DNA from 2 places in the Trichocoleus sp. ST-U2 genome. Region 1 is predicted to be linked to the other one. Evidence: predicted binding sites of a transcription regulator. Region 1 holds the regulator's gene; the other holds the start of a gene.
What was found. The regulator HrcA, encoded in region 1, represses chaperone genes, less so after heat shock. The targets are predictions, from matches to a motif close to ANTTAGCACTCNNNANTNNNGAGTGCTAANT.
Positions count from the first base shown of each region.

Region 2: a site for HrcA is predicted at 2,233-2,263, ahead of groES (co-chaperone GroES). Genes of this name have one in related genera too.

Region 1 covers NZ_JAMPJY010000048.1:36,109-41,741, forward strand. Annotated here, with positions in the region: gene NC996_RS23400 (hypothetical protein) at 1-206, opposite strand, end outside; gene NC996_RS23405 (DUF2834 domain-containing protein) at 221-907, opposite strand; gene hrcA (heat-inducible transcriptional repressor HrcA) at 1,036-2,148, opposite strand; gene NC996_RS23415 (hypothetical protein) at 2,273-2,464, opposite strand; gene NC996_RS23420 (rhodanese-like domain-containing protein) at 2,662-3,021, opposite strand; gene NC996_RS23425 (DUF3352 domain-containing protein) at 3,152-4,939, shown strand; gene NC996_RS23430 (hypothetical protein) at 5,212-5,376, shown strand.
Region 2 covers NZ_JAMPJY010000019.1:5,309-10,941, forward strand. Annotated here, with positions in the region: gene cysW (sulfate ABC transporter permease subunit CysW) at 1-308, shown strand, start outside; gene NC996_RS14330 (NIL domain-containing protein) at 408-653, shown strand; gene NC996_RS14335 (response regulator transcription factor) at 712-1,359, opposite strand; gene NC996_RS14340 (ferredoxin) at 1,561-2,013, opposite strand; gene groES (co-chaperone GroES) at 2,319-2,630, shown strand; gene groL (chaperonin GroEL) at 2,752-4,389, shown strand; gene NC996_RS14355 (UvrD-helicase domain-containing protein) at 4,569-5,633, opposite strand, start outside.

The sequences.
Region 1 (5,633 bases):
TCGACGAACAAAAGACAGCTATAGATGAGTATCCAGATGCCAATCAGGGAAAATATAGAAAGGATAATTGGGTTGACCTGGGTCCACTGACCCGTCAATATATTTTTAATGAGCCTCAGTGTGTCTGGCGTAATTGGCGGTGCCAGCAGCAAAACATAGGAGATAAATCCAGCCCATAATAACCAAAGTGCTGTTTTTCTAGCCATATTTCCATCAAATTTTAATTTCTAGATTGTGCGGGTTGCCGTTCCGTGGAGAAAGCTTCGGCATTAGTTTCTGGTAAGGGAGGACGCAGGCAAAGATAAGCTAAAGCGCCAAACAAAGGAATCAGTGCCACTATCCAAAAAAGTGCAGAATTCTTGATTCCCCGACGCGCCATGTCATCTCCCAGAAGTGCAGGAAATATTAACCACAGCAAGCAGAAATCCAAGCTCATGACATGAACGAAGCGATTTGTCTGGAACTGGTGAATATAATCTGCCCAATTACCGCCCAACAAGCCATAAACAACCAAACTCCCAGCGCCCAATGTCAGCAAAAGACCAAGCCACCGGGAATCGAGTATTTTCAGAAATAAATTCTTTTGTCCGTGAAATTCTTGGTTGGGTTCTCGCAATGCTAAATAAGGTAGCAAAGCAAACGCTCCGACTCCAAAAGAGAACGCCGAAAAAGGCCAAGCTTTTACCTTTTGCTGTTTGCCATCAATCAACATTAGGCAGGCGTAAATCATCGGTACGATGCCCAGCAGATTGAATAGAGCGACAACTAGGGGGTTAATCCCCGCCCATTGACCTGTAGAGAGGTTTTTTATCAGTTCAAACGTGCCTGGTTGTTCAGGAGGTGCTAATAGAAAGGCATAGGTAATAAATGCTGCCCAAAGCGACCAAAAGCCAACTTTTCTAACCATATCAATATCAATGAAAAATGAAAAGTAAAAATTAGAGCTAATCGAAATTAGCCATGTTTATCGTTCGTGGTTCGTAGTGAACGGCTACCCATTAGCTAATCGCGATTAGCTATTAGCCATTTTCTAAATTAAGCGGGTTGCGTAAGAGCATCAGAGAGATAATCGGCGGCAGCTTCAACGAGTGCGATCGCATTTTCGTACACCATCCGCGTTGGCCCCAAAACACCTACACTTCCCACGGGTACTGAACCCTGCTGATAAGTTGCAGAAATCAGCGTACAGGTACGCATCGGTTCTAAAGGATTTTCCGAACCAATCCGCACTGTCACTCGCGAACCAGAGGTGACATCTGAAATAGCCGTGACATCTGGTCTAGGCCATTCAAAGATTAAAGGCCACAACTGGTCTTGTTCCTCTTCCAATAGGTGTATAAGCGTCTGCACTTGCTGTAATTCGGAAAATTCTGGCTGACGCAATACTTCAGCGACGCCACGAACCATAATTTGAGTTGTGGCAGGTTGGGAAGTGCGACGGATCAAGTCGGAGAGGAGATTTCGCAAAGAATCAACATATCGTTGAAATTCTCGGTCTAGTTCGCTCCAGTCTAAAGTTGCCAGTTCACTGAGCGATCGCCCCCGCAAGTGGCTATTCAAAAAATTCGATAAAATTTGCAACTCCCGATCTACAATTTCTGCATCCGGTTGCTCATCCTCCGATTCTGAGAGCGGTAACTCCATTAAGACGCTAGTCGTCTCATAAGAATCCGTCACCACAATCAGCATCACCCTTCCCGGATCGAGCTGCACCAGTTGCAAATGCCGCAAACGATTAGTTCGAGTCTGCGGCATCGTGATCAGGGTAATATAACCGCTGAGCGTTGCCAGAATTTGCGCTGCACCCCGCAACACAGTCTCGAAGCTTTGATGTTCCAAGCTCAAACGGTTTGTGAATAACTGCTCTACCTGACGCCCCAAGGCTTCAGAAGGCTTAATTAATTGATCGACATAAATTCGATAGCCAGAGTCAGAGGGAACCCGTCCAGCCGAGGTATGGGGTTGATAGAGCAACCCCGCTTTCTCTAAGACGCCCATTGCATTGCGAATCGTCGCTGGACTGACGCACAGATTATACTCGTCTACCAAAGCTTTTGAGCCGACTGGCTCAGCCGTCGCAATATAGTGACGGACAGTTGCCCAGAGAATACGTTGTTGACGGTCAGTCAGACTTACTTGCCTAGCCATTTAAACGAAAGCCGAATTGGATAGGGTTTTAAAAACAATTGGAAATTCCTGGACTTCTGATGATGAATTTCTCAGTAAGTCCGGCGCTCTTGTCAAGCAAGCAGCCGATTAAATATAGGATAGGTTAAAACAGAATAGCAGATGCTGCCTTCTGCCTGCCGGTTCGCCACACCCAGCCAGTAGAAGCATAACAGCCGCCGAACTCCAACCTTAGACATACCATGACGATCGAGCGCAGAGTTAGGACATTATCGCTACCCGTAACTCTAGAGTCCACAGTCTCTATCAGGATTGTCTGTAGTCTACTCGACTGCATCGAAGTTTGTCAGCCAAAACCTCTAAATACTTATTTCGCTAGTAAAAATTAAAACAATATCGTGAACCGTATTTAATTAAAAAATCTAACCCCAGCCTTTTTCCTTAGTAGGGAAGAAAGAGAATTTCTGCCCTCTTGTTGCAGGAGCGGGGTTGGGGAAGAGGTTCCAGCTTCAAGATAGTTTTGTACTGGGATCATTAGTATTGGGAAATTGTCGGATCGACTCGGATTGAGTAGGCATCGATGCCACCAGCAATATTTTTGACATTGGTGAAGCCTTGCATTTGTAGCCACTGGCACATCTGCGCCGAACGGATGCCATGATGACAGAGAACCAGCGTCTCGGCGTGCGGATCGAACTGGGTCTGGATTTGGTCAGCCCAGTCGGCAAATTCCGACAAGGGGAGGTTTTCAAAACCCTCAATGCTGGCGATCGCAACTTCCTGTGGTTCTCGCACATCCACCAATTGCAGACTCTCAGGGGAATCGGCAAGACGGCTGGCAAGTTCTTCTACGCTAATCTGGGGAATATCTTGGCGAAAAGATTGAGCAGACATGAGGTTGTGCAACGCTGGAGATTAACTAAGATTTTAATAGTTGGCAGTCCGATGAGCTGAAATAATAGGTTCTGGCATCGGGATTAGTGTTCTTAGCTGAATCGCGCTCACCCAAGGTCTACATTTCACCATGAAGCGACGCTCGTTTTTCTACGTTCTGGCAGCTGGCGTTTTAGTGCTGCTGTTAATTGGTGCCGGTGGCTTTTACTGGCTGAGGGCAAACAGTCCTCTCGCCCTTCTAGGGGGTGGGGAGGTGACGAACCCATCTGCCACCATATTTGTGCCGAAAAAGGCACCCGTAATGGTGTCATTGCTTGTGAATCCAGATCGGTTGGAAGGGTTGCGGCAGGCTGTAGCGCGTCCCGCGAACCGCAAGCGATCGCGTGCAGAACTCAACCAATTTAAACAAAGCTTACTCGCGAACACGGATCTGGACTATCGCCGAGATATCCAACCCTGGCTGGGGGATGAAATCACGCTGGCTCTCACCAGCTTGGATATCGATCGCACCCGTGACAATGGAGAGCAGCGCGGGCTGCTACTGGCTGTCACCACCAAAAATCCGCAACGCAGCCGCGAGTTTGTGGATTTGTTCTGGCAGAAGCAAGCAAATGTTGAGACAGATTTAGTCTTTGAGACTTATAAAGGTGTCAAGCTGATTTATAAGAATCAAGAGTCGGTCGTCAAAACTCAAGATGCTGGAAATAAAGGCTTTTACAACCGCGATAGATCGGCATTGCCAAAAGACGCAATAAACCGCGCCTCAGCTCAAAACTCGGTTGCTACCGCAGTTGTTGGCGATCGCTTTGTGTTGTTTGCCAATAATCCTAGGGTGCTGAAAGAAGCCATTAATAATGTGCAAGCGCCCAATCTCAGCCTCAGCGATTCAACTTCTTATCAGCGGGCAATCGAAAGCATCTCTCAGCCGAAAATTGGTCTGACTTATGTAAATCTACCCGCGCTGGCGAAGTTGCTGGGGAACAATTCACAGATGGAAATTGACCCAACCTATGAGAGTTTAGCCATCGCCATCTCTCCAAAAACTCAAGGATTGCTGGCAGAAACCGCTTTATTAGCGGCTACCGGACAGGAAATCCCCCCGACAACTCCCAGCCTATCTCAACCAGTCGGAGCGTTGCAGTATCTACCAGAGAAAATAGCGATCGCAGCTTCTGGTAGTAACTTAGAGCAACTGTGGACTCAACTCACTTCTGGATTAGATAGCGATGATAGCCTTGTCCAACTGATCGATCAACCCATCGCGAATCTCCAAGCTCGTTGGGGCATTGATTTAAAGCAAGATATCTTTAGTTGGGTGCAAGGCGAGTACGCTTTAGGAATGCTACCTCGTGCCGACCGCAAAGATTCAGATTGGATTTTTGTCGCCGAGAAATCAGCAACGACAAAGGCAGAAGCGGCAATCGATCGTCTAGATGCTGTTGCCAAACAGCAAGGGTTGAGCGTTAGCTCATTTACCCTGGAGAATCAACCGATCTCTGCCTGGACACAACTCACAACCACTGCCGATAAGAATCAGGGTGAAGACCAAGATTCAGTCAAGCTAGAGGCACAGGTGAAAGGAGTTCACGCCAGTATCGGCAAGTACGAGATTTTCACCACTTCGATCGAAGCAATGAATCAAGCGATTAAGGCTCCTGATAATTCTCTCGTCAAGAGCGATCGCTTCCAGGCAAACATCACCTCTTTACCCCAGCCAAATAACGGCTATTTGTATCTAGACTGGGCATCTAGTCAGGCGTTTTTAGAGCGTCAGCTGCCCATTGTCAGAGTAGTGGAACTGGTGGCAAAACCGTTATTTAACGAGCTAAATTCGCTTGCCTTTAGCAGCTACGGCAGCGATGACGGGGTTCGCCGCAGTAAAGTCTTCCTCCGTCTAGGTGCTAAGGCTGAGGAATGATTCGCACATCCGAGTTGGGGAAAGGGAATCGGTAATCGGTAATCGCTAAAAACTTCCCGCTTCCCCCGCTGCTGAGTCATATCATGTCCACTAAATTTCCATAATTTCCCGGAACCCCAAGAAAGCTATCTCTTGGGGTTCTTTATTCTTTGGGCTACTGTGTATACATAAGTCTTCTTGAACTGCCAGTCCCGTTTTGCTCGCCAAGCCTTGTTTGTAGTCAGTAAAACAGTTACAACGAACCCAAACGCAACTGAATTTAAACCGAAAAAATGCCCAGCCTCGGCTGTCTAGTTGTCGGTATCGCCTACGAAATTAACGACTCGGTAAATTTTATCGGTGGCAACCTGCTTCAGACCAATAATTATATCCAAGACCTTCTTGAAATCTTACGCCTCTATCAACAGCACTACGCCAACCCAACAACCGAAACTTAGGAAAAAGCTGAAGCCATCGATCTGGAATTCTTGATTGAGGGCTTGCCCAATCTTCTCAATTCCATGAATTTAAAAGCAGATAGAATTCAGCAAATTGTCCTGAGTTTGTGAAACTTCTCACGATTAGATGAAGCTGAGATGAAGCTGGTTGAGATGCACGAAGGCCTTTAAGTGACGCTAATTTTTTAGATCCGTATAAAAATGCACTAAAGTTTGCACCGCTTTGGTTCATAGTTTTTCAGTAATAGCCAAGCAAC
Region 2 (5,633 bases), on a different contig from region 1:
AAACGTTGGGTGCGAATGACTGGCAAATCTTCTGGCGCGTCACTCTGCCGAATATTCGCTGGGGTCTCCTCTACGGCGTCATTTTGACCAACGCCAGAGTCATGGGCGAGTTTGGTGCCGTCTCGGTTGTATCTGGCAATATTGCGGGCAAAACTCAAACCCTGCCGTTGTTTGTGGAGGAAGCTTATAAGCAATACCAGACTCAAGCATCTTTCTCAGCCGCCGTTCTGCTTGGCGCACTCGCGTTAGTGACCCTGGTCTTGAAAGAAATTCTAGAGCGTAAAACCAGTATTAAAGATGTTGAATAGGAGGAATTGAAGACTATGTACAGTACAAATGACTTGCCTGTAAATACCTCTAAACCAGCTCAATCTACGACTGGGCACGAAGATAAAAGACCTACTAAAATGCGTGTCAGAATCCGCATTCCCAAGGAATATCAGGAAGATCCAATCATCTCACGACTAGTCTCTCACCACGGTGTCACAGTTAATATTGCTGCTGCCCTTTTAGGAGCCAACGCTAGAGATGATGGCTGGTTTGACCTAGAACTCTCAGGATCGACTCGCCAACTTCAAAGCGCCTTAACTTATTTGAATGAACTGGATCTAGAACTGTGGGGCAAATCTGACAGCGAACAAGATGGGTGGTAACGAAAATTTAAAAAGGCAAAATTAATAATAGAAATTATTAATTTTGCCTTTTTATTTGTTAAGCCATATTACTCTCAATCGCCCAACGAGCTAACTCCGTGCGGTTATGGAGATTCGTTTTACCTAACATATTGGATACGTGGCTCTCAATCGTGCGCTGAGAGACGTTCATCTGCTCAGCAATTTCTCGATTTGCCATACCTCTTGCCACAAACTGAACTACTTTCAGCTCGGTCGGGGTTAATTCTACAGTGTCAGGTACCTGGAGTTTCGACCCTCCTTCGGTTCCTCTAGCTGGATGATGAATTAGGCGAGTGGCCTGCTTAAGAGAAGATTCCACTTGCGCCACCAATTCTTCAGGCTCAAAGGGCTTGACCATGTAGACATCTGCCCCAGTATTGAGACCCTTGACTCGGTCTTGACTTTGACCTTTCGCTGAGAGGAATAGAACTGGAATCCAGCTGATGCGGGGATCTTCTCTGACGTGTTGCACAAGGGCAATTCCGTCCATCTCTGGCATCATGACATCACAGATAATCATGTCAGGAATATCATGCTCTAGAACTTCCAGTGCTTCCCGACCATTTTCAGCGGTGATGACTTCGTACCCCCGAAATTCCAGGTAGTCCTTGACCAGCAAAATCAGGTTGGGGTCGTCATCAATCAGCAACAGTCGTTTGTTATCTCTTATACTGGTGTCTTTCATGCTGTGCCACTCGCCAAGCCTGGAATTGTGAAAATTTAAACCGTTTTGTACGTATAGTTTACGTTTTTTTCAGCACCCTGCTGCACCGACTCCTACTAAGTCTAGGCAATTCCTATAATCTCTTTTTAGAAAATTATAGTCACTGACATGGGTCACAACGACGAAAATCTAGTAGGTACACGGAAGAATATAACGTAGCTACTATGTTACTGTATAGGGTTTTGGTAGTGGATGAACCAAGAAAGCGTATTCTTGCACAATTTTGTTGCCAATCAGATGTTCTTGGATAATCCGCTCAATGACTTCAGGAGTCGCTCCACGATACCAAACACCATCTGGGTAAACGACTAGAATTGGGCCTTGGGAGCAAACTCGCAGACAGTTTGCTTTGGTGCGGAAAATGCAAAGAGGGCTTTTGTCGGAAGGCTTGTCTAGTTTTAGCTCTTTAAGTCGCTTTTTCAAGTAATTCCAAGATTCTAAACTGGTTTCCTTGGAGCAACACTGGGGTAAGGTTGGATCGGCACAGATGAAGACATGGCGCTGAATTTGATTCAGTCCCAAGGTCTGCACACAAGCGGCGAGAGCGTTTGGGTCTGATGATTGACAAGTTTCAGGAATTTCAGGGCTAGACTCAGCCACTGTGTTTTCAGTCATTATTTATTTGATTTCCTTGGAAGAAGCGAGATATCCGTTTTTTAGGAGATTTTAGCGGTTCCAATTTTTTTTAGCAGATTGAGTGCGAGCGCGCTATGCCATCCCAATGACTAAAGCTATCTTTGTGTCTTAAGCATTTCTACTAAAGTCTTCCGACAACCGGATAAGTTCGGGAACCCGTACAAAGAATTTTGTTGCGATCGCACACTGGTTGGGCTAAATTAGCACTCAGAGGTTGAGAGTGCTAATTCTCAACGAACGAATCGTGTGTCTTGAGTCAAACCTGTAATAGGAGCGAAGTTTGTATGGCAGCTGTATCTCTAAGCGTATCCACTGTTAAGCCGCTGGGCGATCGCGTTTTTGTGAAAGTGAGCGCTGCTGAAGAGAAAACCGCTGGTGGAATTCTTCTTCCTGATAATGCCAAAGAAAAGCCTCAAGTAGGGGAAGTCGTCGCTGTGGGACCTGGCAAGCGCGATGACAAAGGCACTCGTGTTGAGTTGGAAGTCTCTGTGGGCGACAAGGTTCTCTACTCCAAGTACGCTGGCACAGACATCAAACTCGGCACAGAAGAGTACGTTCTGCTCTCAGAGAAGGACATTTTAGCAGTCGTTTCATAAAGTTATGAGTTCTGAGTTGAGAGTTCCGAGTTAAAAACATCTGCTTAACTCAACGCTCAAAACTCAACGCTCAACACTCCTTCAAAACTCAAAACTCAAAACTCAAAACAACTGAGGAACTATGGCTAAGCGCATTATTTACAACGAAAACGCTCGTCGCGCCCTGGAAAAAGGGATGGACATCCTAGCTGAAGCAGTGGCTGTCACTCTCGGCCCTAAAGGCCGCAACGTGGTACTAGAGAAGAAGTTTGGCGCACCGCAAATCGTGAATGATGGTGTCACCATTGCCAAAGAAATTGAATTAGAAGATCACGTTGAAAACACGGGTGTCTCCTTAATTCGTCAAGCTGCTTCTAAGACCAATGATGCTGCTGGTGATGGCACCACGACTGCAACCGTTCTCGCTCACGCAATCGTAAAAGAGGGCTTGAGAAACGTTGCTGCGGGTGCGAATGCAATTTCTCTGAAGCGCGGGATTGACAAAGCCACTGGCTTCCTGGTGGAAAGAATTGCCGAACACGCCAAACAAGTAGAAGATTCCAAAGCGATCGCTCAAGTTGGAACCATCTCTGCTGGTAACGACGAAGAAGTCGGTCGGATGATCGCTGAAGCGATGGATAAGGTGGGCAAAGAAGGCGTCATCTCCCTAGAAGAAGGGAAGTCCATGACCACCGAACTAGAAATCACTGAAGGGATGCGCTTTGACAAAGGCTACATCTCTCCCTACTTCGCTACCGACATGGAGCGGATGGAAGCGGTTCTGGAAGAGCCTTTCATCCTGCTGACCGATAAGAAAATCACGCTTGTCCAAGACTTAGTGCCCGTTCTGGAGCAAGTCGCTCGTGCTGGTCGTCCTCTGATCATTATCGCTGAGGACATCGAGAAAGAAGCACTGGCAACCCTAGTAGTTAACCGCCTGCGGGGTGTGCTGAACGTGGCTGCTGTTAAGGCTCCTGGTTTTGGCGATCGCCGCAAAGCAATGCTGGAAGACATTGCCGTTCTCACTGGTGGTCAGCTGATCACCGAAGATGCTGGTCTGAAGCTGGAAAGCACCCGGTTAGAAATGCTGGGCAAAGCTCGCCGCATCAACATCACCAAGGACAACACCACAATTGTCGCCGAAGGCAACGAAGCTGCTGTGAAGTCTCGTTGTGAGCAAATCCGCCGTCAAATGGACGAAACCGATTCTTCCTACGACCGCGAGAAGCTGCAAGAGCGTCTAGCTAAGCTGGCTGGTGGCGTCGCTGTCGTCAAAGTGGGCGCTGCGACCGAAACCGAAATGAAGGACAAGAAGCTGCGTCTGGAAGATGCCATCAACGCGACTAAAGCTGCTGTGGAAGAAGGGATCGTTCCTGGCGGTGGCACAACCCTAGCTCACCTGACTCCCCAACTGGAAGAGTGGGCAACTGCCAACCTGAAGAATGAAGAGCTGACAGGTGCGATGATTGTTTCTCGTGCTTTGGCTGCTCCTCTGAAGCGGATCGCTGAAAACGCCGGTCAGAATGGCGCTGTCATCGCTGAGCGCGTCAAAGAGAAGGACTTCAACGTCGGCTACAACGCCGCGACAAATGAGTTCGTCGATATGTTTGAAGCTGGTATCGTTGACCCCGCTAAGGTGACTCGTTCCGCTCTGCAAAATGCCGCTTCTATCGCTGGCATGGTGCTGACCACCGAGTGCATCGTGGTTGACAAGCCTGAGCCGAAAGATGGCGCTCCTGCGGGTGCTGGCGCTGGCATGGGCGGCGACTTCGACTACTAATTTACTCTCTGGGTGGGCATTGCCCACCTACTAATTAAAAAAGCTGTTTCCTAGTGGAAGCAGCTTTTTTTGTTTGAACCGCGTTAGCGAAGCCGCAAGGGAGCGCTTAGACGCAAAGGGCACGAAGCAAGAGAAAGAGGAGGGCGATCGTAATGTTGATGTTGCCATATAGACTCTTTCTAAGATAATCGCTCCCAGGTACTCCCAAACAAATCATATTTATTACAACAATTGATCACACATAAATCTTTCATGCTTCTTGATAGAGCAGTGTAAACCAGATAATCAAGAGATTTTCCTGTATTCATGAGATGGTTTATCTCTGGTGTCAATAGGATTACTGTCTTTAGTTCCCACCCCTTGAAACTGTGAATAGTTGACATTTTTAACCTGCTATCACCCATCCAGAATGATTTTTTGTGATAATGGCTCTTCTCTGGATCTTCAAACACATGATTTACATTTATGCCCTTACTTTCAAAAATATTAACCAGGTTCCAGCCAGTTTTATGGTCTGGAACTAAAAAAATAATGTCACTGGGCTGGACACCTTTTTCAAAAAAATATTTGTATGCTTTTTCGCAAAGTTCTATTCCTTTGTTTACAGGAGATACATTTTCCCAAATAAGTTTTGGATTATTAAATAACTCCATTTGATTTGAAACTATTGGGATATCCTCTGGATCTCGGTCAAGAAATTGAACTGCAAAATCATTGACTACTTGTACAAGTAAATTTGGTAATCTATATGATTTGTTTTCTTTTAGTTCTCCCCAGCGTCCCCTAAACTGTACATTTTTCATTTGTCCATTTGTCCATTCTAAATCTCTTTTATAAATATTTTGCCTGGGATCGCAAACCAGGAGTAATTCATTCCTTAGAGTTAAATACTTGCAAAGTAGACAGTACCATTCCCAACAATAATCTTGACCTTCATCAATCAAAATTGCATCAAATTTTAATTGCTGTCTACTAGCTTTATAATTAGATTTATCAGTGATAGCTTCAAGCAAACGGTTTGGTACAATAGTCTTAAAAATCTCATCAATGTCAGTTTTATTACTAATAGGCCATTTCATGCCTAATCGCTTATATTCATCACTACAAAATCCATGAAAATGTTTAAATACAATATTTTTCCCTTGAAAGTCAAACGGTGTACGGGCTATCTGATCTCTTATATAATGCCAAAGGGTAATATTAAACGTTATAACCAGAACGTGCTTACCCTCTGAAGCTAATCT